Armatimonas rosea: one gene and its partner. The protein of the gene in region 2 binds, or shares a complex with, the protein of the main gene of each other region. Links are inferred from orthologs where the notes say so. Each region holds a gene or a part of one and is shown on either strand. Other genes may lie near its edges.

Region 1 (5,678 bases), on a different replicon or contig from region 2:
CACGAGAGCGACACCGGCTCTCCTGAGGTTCAGATTGCCCTGATGTCGGCGCGTATCACGCAGCTGACCGAGCACCTGAAGGTCAACAAGAAAGACCACCACTCCCGCCGTGGAATGTTCCTGCTGATTGGCCGCCGCAAGCGAATGCTGGCCTATCTTGCCAAGACCGATATCGAGCGCTACCGCAGCCTCTGCCAGCGACTCGGAATCCGCACAAAAATTTAAGGGCCGCGAGAGCGACCCGAGCATAGAGGGCGCACCGCGAGAGACATGCGGCGCGCCCTTTGTGCATTCCTGCCCTTATTGGGCACCTACCGCCCCTCATCGGGCAAATCTAGCGTTATTGCGTTGTAAGAAAAGAGTAATAAATTTATGTCAGTGCAGTCTGTAGAGTTCACGCTCCCCGACGGGCGCGTGGTCTCCATCGAGACGGGAAAGCTGGCCAAGCAGGCCAATGGCTCCGTCGTCGTCAAAATTGGCGATACCTATGTCCTCGCAACCGCCACCATGGGCAACGATCCCAAGAGTGGCATCGACTTCTTCCCCCTCACCTGCGACTTCGAAGAACGGAAGTATGCAGTCGGTAAGATCCCCGGTGGCTTTGTCAAGCGCGGCGGTCGCCCCTCCGAGAAAGCCATCCTCACCTGCCGCCTGATCGACCGTCCCCTGCGCCCCCTGTTCGACAAGAACATGCGCAACGAGACCCAGGTGATCGTCATGCCTCTCTCCGTCGAGATGGAGAACCTCCCCGATGTCTACGCCGTTTTGGGCGCATCGGCAGCGCTCCATGTCTCCGATATCCCCTGGGCCGGGCCGATTGGCTGTGTGCGCGTGGGAATGGACGCCGACGGTGGGTTTCTGATCAACCCGAGCCAGGACGCCATTGCAACCAGTGATCTGGACCTGGTGGTTGCCGGAACCGCGCAGGCCATCCTGATGGTCGAGGCCGGTGCCAACATGGTCTCCGAGGCCAAGATGCTCGAGGCCTTCGATGTGGCCCATGAGGTCATCAAGACCCAGTGTGCCGCCATTGAGAAGCTGCGCGAGCTTGCGGGCAAGCCCAAGCGCGAGATCAAGCTCCACGAGTACAACAAGGAGATCCTTGATGTCATCCGTGAGCGCTTCTCCGCCGAGCTGCGTGCCGGCCTGCAGGACCCCGACAAGGCGAGCCGTGAGGCGGGTCTGACCCTGCTGATCAACGGCGTGGTCGAGAAGCTCACCCCCGAGTTCCCCGACAAGATCGCCGACCTGAAGGAGCTCGCCGATAAGGTGGTCAAGGAGCAGCTGCGCGACCTGATCATCACCGAGGGCAAGCGCCCCGATGGCCGTGGTACCACCGATATCCGCCAGATCGACTGCGAAGTGGGTCTCCTGCCCCGTGTCCATGGAACGGGCCTCTTCACCCGCGGCCAGACCCAGGTGCTCACCGCCCTGACCCTTGGCTCGCCCGGCGATGCCCAGATGGTGGATACGCTCGAAGAAGACGGCGAGAAGAAGTACATGCACTTCTACAACTTCCCGCCCTACTCCGTGGGTGAGGCCCGCTCCCTACGTGGCCCCGGTCGGCGTGAGATCGGCCACGGCGCCCTCGCCGAGCGCGCCCTGGTTCCCGTCCTCCCCGAGGCGAAGGACTGGCCCTACACCATGCTCCTGACCTCCGATGTCATGGAGTCCAATGGCTCGACGTCGATGGCCTCGACCTGTGGCTCGACCCTGGCGCTGATGGATGCCGGTGTCCCGATCAAGGCACCTGTCGCGGGAATCGCGATGGGCCTGATCAACGAGGGCGATAAGTTCGCGGTTCTGACCGATATCCAGGGCATGGAGGACTTCTCCGGCGACATGGACTTCAAGGTCGCCGGAACCGCCGATGGCATCACGGCCCTCCAGCTCGACACCAAGATCCAGGGCATCCCGCGCCCGGTCTTTGTCGATGCCTTTGAGCAGGCCCGTGTCGCGCGCCTCTACATCCTCAATAAGATCACCGAGGCGATCCCCGAGTCCCGCACCACGGCAAGCCAGTACGCGCCGCGGATCATCACCGTGCAGATCGACCCCGAGCAGATCGGCATGATTATCGGACCGGGTGGCAAGACCATCAAGAAGATCACCGCCGACACGGGTGCCAAGATCGATATCGAGCAGAGCGGCCTGGTGCACATCACCGCCACCGACGGTATCTCCGGCGATGCGGCGCGCGCCATTATCGAGGGGATGACCAAGACCCTCAGCCCCGGCGAGATCTACGACGGTGAGGTGGTGCGCTTCCTCCAGTTCGGTGCGTTTGTCGCGCTACCGGGTGGCAAGGACGCGCTCGTGCACGTGAGCCAGCTCTCCGACCCGCCCCCGAGCCGCCCCGAGGAGAACCTCAAGATCGGCGACACGATCCGGGTGCGCATCACCGAGATCGACAGCCAGGGCCGTGTGAATGCAACCGCACGCGATCTGGACACCCCGTTCGACCCCGCCAACCCCGAGCCGGGCCGACCGCCCCGTGGCCCACGCCCCGGTGGTGATCGTGGCGGCGACCGCGGTGGACGCGGCGGCGATCGCGGTGGAGACCGTGGTGGCTTCCGTGGCGGCGACCGCGACCGTGGCCCCCGCTCCGGCGGCGACCGTGACCGTGGCCCGCGCCGTGAGGACGTCACTTCGGCGTCTCCTGCCCTCGACCCTGTGGTCGAGCCGGTGGAGGAAGACGGCGACGATCTCCCGAAGGCTCGCTTCCGCCCCCGCCGCTGATCGTAACACGGGCGGCTAAAGCGGCCCGCCGGGTACCCTCTGGGTGGTCGGCAAGACCCCTGAAGGGGCCTGCGCCCTCCTCCCCGACCTTGGGAGGAGGGCATTTCTGTTATTTTTGCCCCCTCTCGCCAAACCGACCGAGAGGGGGTATTATTTTCCTATGAAATCGCTCCTCTGCGCCGCGCTGCTTGGCGCTCTTGCTCTTCCGGTCTCCGCCCAGTCCAATCCCCGCTTCAGTGCGAGCGCGGGCTCCTTTTTCCCGGGAGGCAAGGCCGGCGACCGCTACTCCAACACGAGCTTTACCTACCAGCCGCGGCTCAAGGCTCTCAGCCTAGGGCTGCCCGTCTCCACGACCTACTATCTCGACACCACGCGGCGCAAGCTGACCACCGGCACGGGGACCTCTGCCGTCACGACCACGCAGTGGATGCAGGGCTTTGGTGTCCTGCTACGGGCACACGTTCTCCCGGTGAATGCTAAGGGGCTCTATGAGACACTTGGTGTCGGCATCTACCAGCGCCACTTCTCCGATGGCACCACCAGCACGACCGGCTACGGCCCGGGAGGGAAGATCGGGCTCGGCTACCAGGTGAACTCGATGTTTGTTGAGGCCGACTACACCGCCGTGGCCCGGATCAAGGGCAACAACCAGAGCGGGTTTGGTATGCGGGTCGGGGTTCGGTTCTAGGTTTCCAGCGCCGCGAGAAGCCTCTCCGGCGCATCCACAAAGAGCGCGAGCTGGGTAATCTGCTTCTGCTTACCCAGCAGCCCTTTCACCGCGACGGGCTCTGAGAAGGTCAACAGGAGCTTGGGCTCGTCGCCGAAGGCTGCCCGAAGCACGGTTTTGTCGTCGGGCATTGCCTTGATCGGCGCGACGGAGGCGAGCTGGGCACGGGGAATCTCCGCGGTCCAGAGTAGGCTGTAGCGAAAGACGAGGCTGTTTGCGGTCACGACCACGGGGCGCAGGCGGGCTGCTTGGTACGCGGCGGCCAGCCAGACGAGCGTGTAGGCATGGAGTCCACTGAAGACCCAGCCTGCTGCGGGACGCCACTGCCGCAGCAGGAAGTGCACCACCAGCCCCTCCACCACCGTGACAAAGCCCAAGGCAAAGAGTAGCCCCCCGAGACCGCTTTTCTCCGTGTAGGAAAACTCGCTTGCCGCCAGGGTGCGACGAACCCGCGGCCCGACCAGCGCGTAGTACCCCACCACCAGCTCCAGCCCCACGATCCGAAGCCAGCGCTCCGGGATTGCCTCCAGGCGTAAGAGAGGATCGTCGATCCCGCCCGCCGTCTTGAAGCGCCGCGCCGCTGCGCTGAGTTTCTGCCAGAGGAGAGCAAAGACCGCAACCTCGGCCGCAATCCCCACCCAGAGCACCACCGGTCCCAGGTGCGGCGCACGCGCCAGTAAGACCGCCGCCACCAGCGAGCCGGTCGTGGCAACCGGCGCAGCCTCTAGGAGAGCGCGCTTCTCGGGGCGTAGCACGAGCGCATAGAAGACCAGTGGGAGCACCAGAACCAGATCGGCGAGCACGGCATAGGGAACCAAGCGCGTGTGCGAGAGCGCCGCAGAGTGTGCGACAATCCCCTCCACCACCAAGATGGCGACGGCAAGCGTGGCAAAGACGGGAAGACGGCGGGGTTTGGTTAGGGTCATCATGGCCTACAGTCTCTCCTATTCTACCGACTCCTGGCTTTCCCTAGAGAAAATAAACGTAGCGTCATATTAAGACAGTATGATATATTGCACACATCCCCAACGAATTCTCCACGGGGACCTCCTCTCGAAACCTACCACGCCTCTTCACGCGTACCTTTTTGCTTCACATAGGAAACTCCTATCATGAATTTGGCTGTTCGCCGTCCTCGCGGCTTTACGTTGATCGAGCTTCTTGTTGTTATTGCGATCATTGCAATCCTTGCAGCGATCCTCTTCCCCGTCTTTGCCCAGGCACGTGAGAAAGCGCGCGCCACGAGCTGCCTCTCCAACCAGAAGCAGATCGGGCTTGCGTTTATGCAGTACATCCAGGACTACGACGAGGCCATGCCTCTTGCCGTGGGCTCGACCACCGTCGGGGCGGCTACCGTGGCGACCAACTGGGCCGTGGACTTGATCGGGGGGACCAATGTCTCCACCGCCATCGTCCCCGCCGGCACCACCGCAGCTGGCCTCCTCTCCCCCTACATGAAGAACAACCAGATCGTCGTCTGCCCGTCGGCATCGGTGCGCGCCTCGACCACCTCCGCCGCGATCTCCTACCTCTACAACGACCTCGCTGTCGCCCAGTCCCAGGCCACGTTTACGGCGGTCGCGCAGACCATCGTGATGAGTGAGAGTAGCAGCGCCTCCGGTGCGATGGTAGGGGCAGCATCCCCGCTCCGCCTCGGTGTCGGCCATGCGGTGGTGCGTGCGATCTCCTACACCAGTGGAACCGCGCCCGCCGCCATCCCCACGACCCTCAATGTGGTCCCGGCCACCCAGCCGGTGACCAGTGTGGTGATGGACCAGGTCAGCCTCACCGATGTCACCCGGCACTCCGGCGGCGGCAACTTCCTCTACGCCGACGGCCACGCAAAGTGGGCCAAGGTGACCACGGGACCGACCGGCATCCCCGCGACGATCTACTTCCCCCCTGCCAATGTCGTCCGCACCAGCGCGATCAACAACGGCGGCGCTACTATAGTCGAGGGAACCAACGAGCCCCAGCCCGGCGGTAACATGCTCGGCTACTCTGGGACGTTCTTTCTCAACTAACCCCACACGATCGGCGACAGTGTAGTCGCCCTTTGTTTTTCACTTTTTCTGCTTCTCCCCCAACTTTTCCCAGGGAGTGTGCTACTACTAGAGCACCACTCTATGGATATACAGGACCTGCCCGAGCCCGACGATGACGCGATCCGCCGCGGCGATCCCGATGCGTTCACGGCCCTCTATATCCGCTA
Region 2 (8,050 bases):
TCTGGAGGTCTCGGTCGATGCGGTCGGGATCAAGGCGACCACCAACGAGGGCCTGGGCTTTGTGGGCCGCCGCGAGGGGATCTGCGCCCACGCGGTCGCCCTGCTGTGTGCAGAGTCTCACTAAGTTACCAGGAGGATTTTTCGCCTTCTTAACCGAAACTTATTCGTGGAGGTTATTCACTATGCAAGTTCAGGTACGCGGCAAAGGAGTCGTCATTACTGATGCTCTGCGGGCCTACGCAGACAAGAAAGTCAACAAGCTCTCCAAGCACTTCGCAGCGCTCCATGCGGCGACGGTCACCCAGAGTATCTCGGGGAAAGAGCACCGTGTGGAGGTCCAGCTCGAAGGCGATGGAATCCTACTCCGGGGAGAAGATCGCGCCGAGGACATGTATGTCGCGATCGATCGTGTGGTAGACAAGCTCGAGCGCCGCATGTCCAAGTACAAGGAGCGTCACAAGTGGCACCACCGCGGCGCCCACCACGACCACGACTCTCCCCGTCGCATGGCTGTGGGCGACGACACCGACGAGCCTGAGGACACCGACGAAGGTAAAGTTCTGCGACGCAAGCGATTTGCGATTAAACCTCTCACAGAGCTTGAGGCGGTCGCCCAGATGGAGCTCCTCTCCCACGATTTCTTTGTCTTTGAGAACGCGGACACAAATCAAGTAAGCGTCCTCTATAGACGAGCCGATGGAAATTACGGTATCCTAGAGCCCGAACGATAACAAAACGAAGCGGCCCCGGAAGACTCTCCGGGGCCGTTTTTCGGGGAGCTTGATTGTGAAAGTTGGAATTTTGACGGGCGGGGGCGACTGTCCCGGCCTGAACCCGGCGATCCGGGGCGTGGTCTACCGTGGCATGGACTTCGGTTTCGAGTTTGTCGGGATCGAAGAGGGCTGGCGCGGGCTAGTCAAGGGAATCTACCGCCCCTTGGGCCTCAGCGATGTCGAGGAGATTATCTACCAGGGCGGCACCATGCTCGGCTCGTCGCGCACCAACCCCTTCAAAAAGGGCGGTGAGAAGGACCTGGAAGCGGTCCTAAGCAATATCAAAGAGGCCAAGTTCGATGCCATCGTCGCCCTGGGGGGTGAGGACACGCTCGGGGTTGCCGCGAAGCTCTACTCCCAGTACGGGGTCCCAACAGTCGGCGTGCCCAAGACCATGGACAACGACCTCTCCGGCACGGACTTCACCTTCGGGTTCGACACCGCCGCTGCCGTGGGCCTCGATGCCATCGACCGCCTGCGCGACACCGCGCGCTCGCACCGCCGTGTGATGGTGCTCGAGGTGATGGGCCGCCACGCAGGCTGGGTGGCCTGGTATGTCGGTGTGGCCGGTGGCGCAGACTGGGTGACCCTTCCTGAGGAGCCGCTCGATGTCGATGCGATGGTAGCCCACCTCAACGCGGTCCGCGCTCGTGGCAAGAAGTACGGCCTCGTGGTCTGCTCCGAGGGCACCGAGCTCCCTGCGCTCTCCGGCGAGGAGAAGGCGGTCGATGACTTCGGCCATGTCAAGCTTTCGGACCGCAGTGTGGGTGAGTTTGTCGCCAGCACGATCACCGAGAAGACCGGCTGGGAGAGCCGCCACGCCGTGGTCGGCCATGTCCACCGCGGAGGTGCCCCCACCCTCTTCGACCGTGTGCTGGGCATGCGTGTCGGGATCAAGGCCGCCGAGCTGGTGCGCGACAAGCAGTTCGGCCAGATGGCCGCACTGGTCGGCACCGAGGTCAAGGGAGTCGATATTGTCGGCGCCACCTCCGTGCTCAAGGTTGTCCCGCCGCAGCTTGTCGAGCTGATGAAGACGACCTTTAAGTAGTTCGTTTAGATCGTCCCCGTTTGTATCGCCCCCGTTGGAGGGTTAATCGCCCCCGTTGGAGGGGGGCGTCTCGCTGTCGTCGCAGGCTCCGACACGAAGGGCTTCGCCCATGGGCGCGAAGCGCCCTTTGTGTCCGAGGCACGAGGACAGCAAGACGCCCCCTTCCATGGGGGCGAGACGCCCCCGTTCATGGGAGCGATACAAAGGGGAGCGAGAGAATTCCATGCGCCTCTCAGCCGTCCCGTCCCTCGCCCTCCTTGCCTTCCTGAGCCTAGCCATGCCTGAAGCCCACGCCCAAGCCCCCACGGTTCCCGCTCCCTTTGAGCTCACCCGCGTCCTGGATATCGAGAAGCGACGCGCGGTCACGGTCGCGGTCGCGCCCTCCGATGTGAGCCTGAGCTGCGAGGTGCTTGTTGTCGGGGGGGGACTGGGTGGAGTCGCGGCCGCGGAGGCCGCCGCCAAGCGGGGCTTCTCGGTGGTGCTGGTCGAGCCCACCCGGATGCTGGGCGGGCAGCTCACCAGCCAGCTCGTGCCCGTCCCCGATGAGAACAGCCATGTCGAGAAAGAGCCCGGCCCCTCCACCAAGACCTACCGCGCCCTCCGCCAGGCTGTCCGCGACTACTACAACGCCCAGCCCGGTGTCAAGCGCGGCGCGGGCAAGAACATCGGCGACTGCTGGGTCAGCCGCGTCTCCGGCCTGCCCACGGTCTGGGAGAAGGCGATCCGAGACCGCCTCGCCCCCTACGAAAAATCCGGCACGATCCGCCGCATTCTCATGCGCCACCAGCTCCGCTCCGTGACACGCTACTCCGGGCAGGAGCGCATCAACTACGCCGATCTCGCCGATCTGGAGACGGGCAAGATCACCCGTGTCGGCTGCCAGTTCCTGCTCGATGCCACCGAGGACGGTGCCGCGCTCGCGCTGGCGGGCTCCCCGTTTCGCCTGGGCCAGGAATCTCTCGCCGAGTTTGGAGAGTCGCTCGCGCCCGAGACCGCCAACCCGAGCTGGGTGCAGAGCTTCACCTACTGCTTCTTGATGGACTGGCAAGCCGCCCCCGGCCCGATCCTCGAAAAACCCGCCGAGTACGACTACTTCAAGTCCTTGGGCGAGTACACCCTCGACTACATCTACCGCGACAAGGCCGAGCCCTACTCGGTGCGCTATAAAGTCCTGGGACGAGTCGAGGCAAACGGCCGCGGCTACTTGCCCTTCTGGACCTACCGCCGCCTGATCGCCGCATCGAGCTTCATGGGCAAGACCTCACCGGTCGGGGACCTCGCGCTTATCAACTGGCGCGGCAACGACTTCCACGAGGAGAGCTATCTCGACAAGCCCGTGGACGAGCAAGTGCGGATTTTAGAGCGTGGCCTAAACTTTGCCAAGGGCTTTGCCTACTGGCTCCAGACCGAGTGCCCCCGTGACGAAGACCCCACCAAGCTCGGCTACCCAGAAATGCAGGTGCCCGCCGACGGCTGGGCGATCCACCCCTATATCCGCGAGTCGCGCCGCCTGCAAGCCCGCACGACTCTCACCCAGAACCACCTGCGCTCCCCCGATCCCGCCGCCAAGTGGGGCACGGTCTTCCCCGACACGGTCGGCTGCGCGCTCTACGCCATGGACATCCACCCCAGCAAGGGCGAGCCCCCCTTGCTCTCCGTCGCGCTCCCCTACCATCTCCCGCTCGGAGCGTTTCTCCCGGCATCGGGGCCGACCAATATCCTCCCCGCCGCCAAGAACTTCGGTGCTAGCCGCCTCGCCCTCGCATCGGCGCGGATGCACCCCACGGAGTTCCTCGCCGGAGAGATCGCCGGCTCCCTGGCCGCCTTCTGTCTGGAGAAAAACCTGCGCGACCCCAGCGCCGTCCACGACTCCCCCGCACTCCTCGCCGAGTTCCAAGCCCGCCTCAAGGCCCAGGGGGTGATGCTCCGCTGGGACGAAATCCTGGCCCCGTGAATGAGCACCTTCCCCCTCCTTACAGACTCATTCGGGACCGGACACCACGGTGACTATCTCAGAGATCTCGCGGATCGCGTTGGGATCGTTGTCGAGTGTTTTCTCTTTGCAACACCTCCCAACACGAGAGAGGACGAGACCGTACACAAGCAAGTTGCCCTTCAAGGCATGGAGGAACGTTTCAAGCGAAACGAGGAGTATTTCACCAACCTGAGGCACAAAATATTCACTGACCCAGGCAGTTTTCCATACCCAATTGATCCGAACATACTCGGTCCAGACAGTCGTTATTCCATCAAATACAATAACAAGGGAACATCAGAGCTTGTCAGCATAGACGACTTTATCCGCGAATACACCTATGCGTTTCTGGAACCTCCCTACAGCATTCGTTGCCAGAGTGCTGAGGAAGCAAATACGATTTGTTCACAAACATTGACACGGTTGTTCAGTGACCTCTCCGAGTTTACCATTCGGAAATGGTCTACTGACTGGTCCAACTACTTCGATTCCGGCAACGAGTGGTGGGGCGCATTTCTCTGGACACTAGTTTCTAATGATGGTAATGGATGGTGGGTTGGAGCCTCTGCCACGGATTAATGACATCGTGACGAGTCGCAGAGCTTTACACACTCAACCAGGATATTGCCCTTCAGCTCCAGAAATAACCCTCCATGACAGTTGATCTACGAAGCGATACGGTAACCCGCCCCACCCCGGCGATGCGCGAGGCGATGCTCCGTGCCGAGGTCGGGGACGATGTATGGGGCGACGATCCTACCGTCTTGGAGCTACAAGACGCGCTGGCGCTCTCCGCGGGAAAAGAAGCCGGGCTGTTTCTGCCGACCGGAACCCAGAGCAACCTCGCGGCCCTGATGGCGCACTGTGAGCGCGGCGATGAGTACCTTGTCGGGCAGCTCGCCCATACCTACAAGTACGAGGGCGGTGGCGCGGCGGTGCTGGGCTCGATTGTCCCCCAGCCGATTGAGAATGAGCCCGATGGCTCGCTCCCGCTGGAGAAGCTCGCTGCGGCGATCAAGCACTATGGGCCAGGTCTGGGCGCGCACTTCGCCCGCACAAGGCTCCTGGCGCTGGAGAACACCTTCAACGGCCAAGTGCTCCCCCGTGGCTACCTGCAAGCGGCGACCGAGCTGGCGCACCACCGCGGACTGGCGACGCACCTCGACGGCGCACGGGTCTTCAATGCCGTGGTCGCGCAGGGCAGCACGCTCGCGGAGGCTTGTGAGGGCTTTGACTCGGTCTCGATCTGCCTCTCCAAGGGGCTCGGTGCCCCCGTGGGCTCGGTGCTGGTGGGCTCCAAGCCGCTGATTGAAAAAGCCTACCGCTGGCGGAAAGTGCTGGGCGGCGGGATGCGCCAGTCGGGGTTTCTCGCCGCTGCCGGGCTCTATGCGCTGGAGCACCATATAGAGCGCCTCGCCGACGACCACACCAACGCGGCGCGGCTCGCGGCGGGGCTCGCCGACACTCCCCACGTGACCGTGCTGGGCCACGCCACCAACATGGTCTTCGCCCGCTTCCCCGACGAGCACTGCGCCCCCCTCCAAGCTTTCCTCAATGAGCGCGGCCTGCTGGCGCTCATCACCCCCGAGTCCCGCTTTGTCACCCACCTCGATGTCGATGCCGAGGGAATCGCACGCTTTATCAACGCTATCAAGGACTATTTTGCATGAAAAACTCGCTCGCTCTCGTGCTGGTACTCGCCGCAGCCAGCCAAGCCCACGCCGAGATTGGCTACAGGGTCCAGCCCCAGCCCGACACCAGCCAGCTCGCCATCACCGTGACCATTCCCACGCGCGCCGCCGAGACTCTGGTGCAGATGCCGAACTGGTCGCCGGGGCACTACATGCTCCAGAACAACGGCGCACGGGTCAAGGATCTTGTCGCAACAGATAGAGACAACAAGCCCCTTGAGGTGACAGCGGTCGATGACCATACCTGGAAGATCCCAAGCGCAGGGACAAAGCAAGTGACGCTCCGTTACTCCGCGCCGCTGGAGTTTCAAAACGGCATCGGGCACTACAGCGGACCCACAACCTACCTCTACGTGGTCGGGCGCACCCAAGAGCGCTGTAAGCTGACCCTGGAGACGCCCAAGGACTGGAAGGTGGCTGTCGGGCTGGACGGCAACGGCCCCAGCTACAAAACTGACTCCTACGATACCCTCGCCGATAACCCCGTGACCCTGGGGAGCTACTACGAGGAGACCTACAAGGTCGCGGGTAAGCAGCACATCATCGCCCTACGCGGTGCCGCGGCAGACAAGATCGACAAGAAGCTCCTGCGCGAGACCTGTGAGACAGTCTCCAAGATCGAGACGGAGTTCATGGGCGGCGCTCCCTACGGAAAGTATGTCTGGCACTTCACGGTCCGAAGCGCGGGCATGGGGGGCTCGGGGCTGGAGCACCTGAGCAGCACGGAGATCAGCCTCGGCTCGGGGTTCTCCCGGCGCACGGCGAGCCTGCTAGCTCATGAGTTCTTCCACCTCTGGAATGTCAAGCGCGTCCGCAGCCAGGTGCTCGGCCCCTTCGACTACACCCAGCTCCCCAAGACCGGGGCCCTCTGGTGGCTGGAGGGCACGACCGACTACTTCTCCACGATGCTCCTGGGCCGCTTTGGCTGGACACCCGAGCAAGAGCTCTACAACGAGATCGCCAGCAATGTCCGCCGCCAGCGCCGCTCCCCCGCCCGCCTCACCGTCTCCCCCAACGAGTCCAGCGCCCGTGTCGGCGAGACCAACAACGGGCGCGGCAATAGCAATGGCTTCGGGCTGAGCTACTACGACGATGGCTTCGTGGTGGGGCTCTGCCTGGACCTGGAGCTCCTGGCAAAGACCAACGGAAAGCGGAGCCTCGACGATGTCGAGTTCGCGCTCTGGAAAAAGTGCCGCAACAACCAGCCGGGCTTTGTGGAGGACGAGATTCGCAAGCAACTGATCGTCGCCGGCGGCGAGTCGTTTGGCCCGCTCTACGACAAGCTGGTCCTCTCCCCCGGCGAGCTTCCGGTCGAGCAAGCCCTCTCCTATGTCGGCCTAGAGCTTGCCGAGCGGGGCGAGATTCGCTCGGTCGCCACGCCCTCCGAGGAGCAGCTGCGCCTGCGCAAGCTCTGGCTGGCGAAGAAACGCTAGCCGTCAAATACGGCGGGGGTTACGGCGGGGGTTGAAATCCCCGCCTACGGATTAGGGAGCGTCCCGAGGACGCGGAGAAGCTACGGATCCCCGCGTCCTCGGGACGCTCTTTTCTCTGTGCCGGGGATTTCCAATCCCCGGCATAACTCCCTCTTAACATAAACCTCTTGGTTATGACCGACAATAGGGGCAATGATAAGAGAAACAAAACCAACACGAAGCGCGTTCGTGATCCTTCTGATGACAGGAGGCCTGCTGACGGGGTGCCAGCAAGTTACTGCCCCCCAAGAGAGCCTGCGGATTGTGGCAGGCAGCGAGAACAAGAGCCTAGAGCCACTCGTGCAGCGCTTTGCACGCGAGAACCAGGTCACGATCCAGCTGGAGTACAAGGGCTCGGTCGAGATCATGCGGCAGCTGGAGAGCGGCGGGGGCGACGCCGATGCGGTCTGGCCCGCGCAGTCGCTCTGGACCAGCCTGGGAGATACCCAGAGGCGCGTCAAAGACGCACAGAGCATCTACTGGTCCCCTGTGGGGCTTGCGGTGAAAGAGAGTGTGGCCCAGAGGTTGGGCTGGAACGATAAGAAGACGGTCTCGACCGAGGAAATACGTAAGGCGGCCCAGGCGGGTCGCCTTCGTTTTTTAATGACCTCCGCCACCCAGAGCAACAGCGGTGCCGCCGCCTACCTCGCCTTTCTCTCCGCCTTTGCCGGAAAGCCCCAGGTGCTGAGCGAGACGGACCTGCAAAAGCCCACGGTACAGAAAAATGTCGCCTCCCTGCTCGGCGGTGTCAATCGGTCGTCGGGGAGCTCGGGCTGGCTGACGGAGCTCTTTGTGAGCCGCTACGACGACTACGATGCGATGTTCAACTACGAGGTGATGGCGACCGAGGCCAGTGCCAAGCTCGCCGCGCAAGGCCGGGAGAGGCTCACCGTGATCTACCCCTCGGACGGGGTCGCGATCGCAGATGCTCCGCTGGGCTATGTGGAGCACGGACAGCCCGCCAGCAAGCGCCAAGCCTTCGACAAGCTCCAGCGCTGGCTCCTCTCCCCCCAGATTCAGCAAGAGCTCGCCGCGACCGGGCGCCGCACCGGCCCCATCGGCGATGCCTTTCCCTCCCAGCTCCGCCTGCC

The links.
Region 1: HNQ39_RS13630 (region 2) and HNQ39_RS21345 share a complex: the UniProt entries of both Bacillus subtilis proteins name them as parts of the possible RNA degradosome complex. The link is inferred for Armatimonas rosea from one-to-one orthologs.

Annotation. Positions count from the first base shown.
Region 1 is NZ_JACHGW010000004.1:386,730-392,407, forward strand. The notes cover bases 1-3,055. They hold HNQ39_RS21345 (polyribonucleotide nucleotidyltransferase), read left to right. Parts: upstream 1-372; coding sequence 373-2,739; downstream 2,740-3,055. Other genes in these bases: rpsO (30S ribosomal protein S15), read left to right, coding at 1-225; HNQ39_RS21350 (outer membrane beta-barrel protein), read left to right, coding at 2,900-3,055. In the rest of the region: more of HNQ39_RS21350, read left to right, coding at 3,056-3,427; HNQ39_RS21355 (hypothetical protein), read right to left, coding at 3,424-4,395; HNQ39_RS30680 (DUF1559 family PulG-like putative transporter), read left to right, coding at 4,579-5,490; HNQ39_RS21365 (RNA polymerase sigma factor), read left to right, coding at 5,593-5,678. UniProt on the Bacillus subtilis protein: Involved in mRNA degradation. Catalyzes the phosphorolysis of single-stranded polyribonucleotides processively in the 3'- to 5'-direction. Necessary for competence development in Bacillus subtilis.
Region 2 is NZ_JACHGW010000002.1:1,238,967-1,247,016, reverse strand. What follows is about bases 1-2,803. They hold HNQ39_RS13630 (ATP-dependent 6-phosphofructokinase), read left to right. Parts: upstream 1-786; coding sequence 787-1,821; downstream 1,822-2,803. Other genes in these bases: HNQ39_RS13625 (FAD-dependent oxidoreductase), read left to right, coding at 2,045-2,803; hpf (ribosome hibernation-promoting factor, HPF/YfiA family), read left to right, coding at 183-731; ispF (2-C-methyl-D-erythritol 2,4-cyclodiphosphate synthase), read left to right, coding at 1-124. Outside these bases: more of HNQ39_RS13625, read left to right, coding at 2,804-3,775; HNQ39_RS13620 (hypothetical protein), read left to right, coding at 3,776-4,375; ltaE (low-specificity L-threonine aldolase), read left to right, coding at 4,450-5,466; HNQ39_RS13610 (M61 family metallopeptidase), read left to right, coding at 5,463-6,920; HNQ39_RS13605 (VWA domain-containing protein), read left to right, coding at 7,113-8,050. UniProt on the Bacillus subtilis protein: Catalyzes the phosphorylation of D-fructose 6-phosphate to fructose 1,6-bisphosphate by ATP, the first committing step of glycolysis.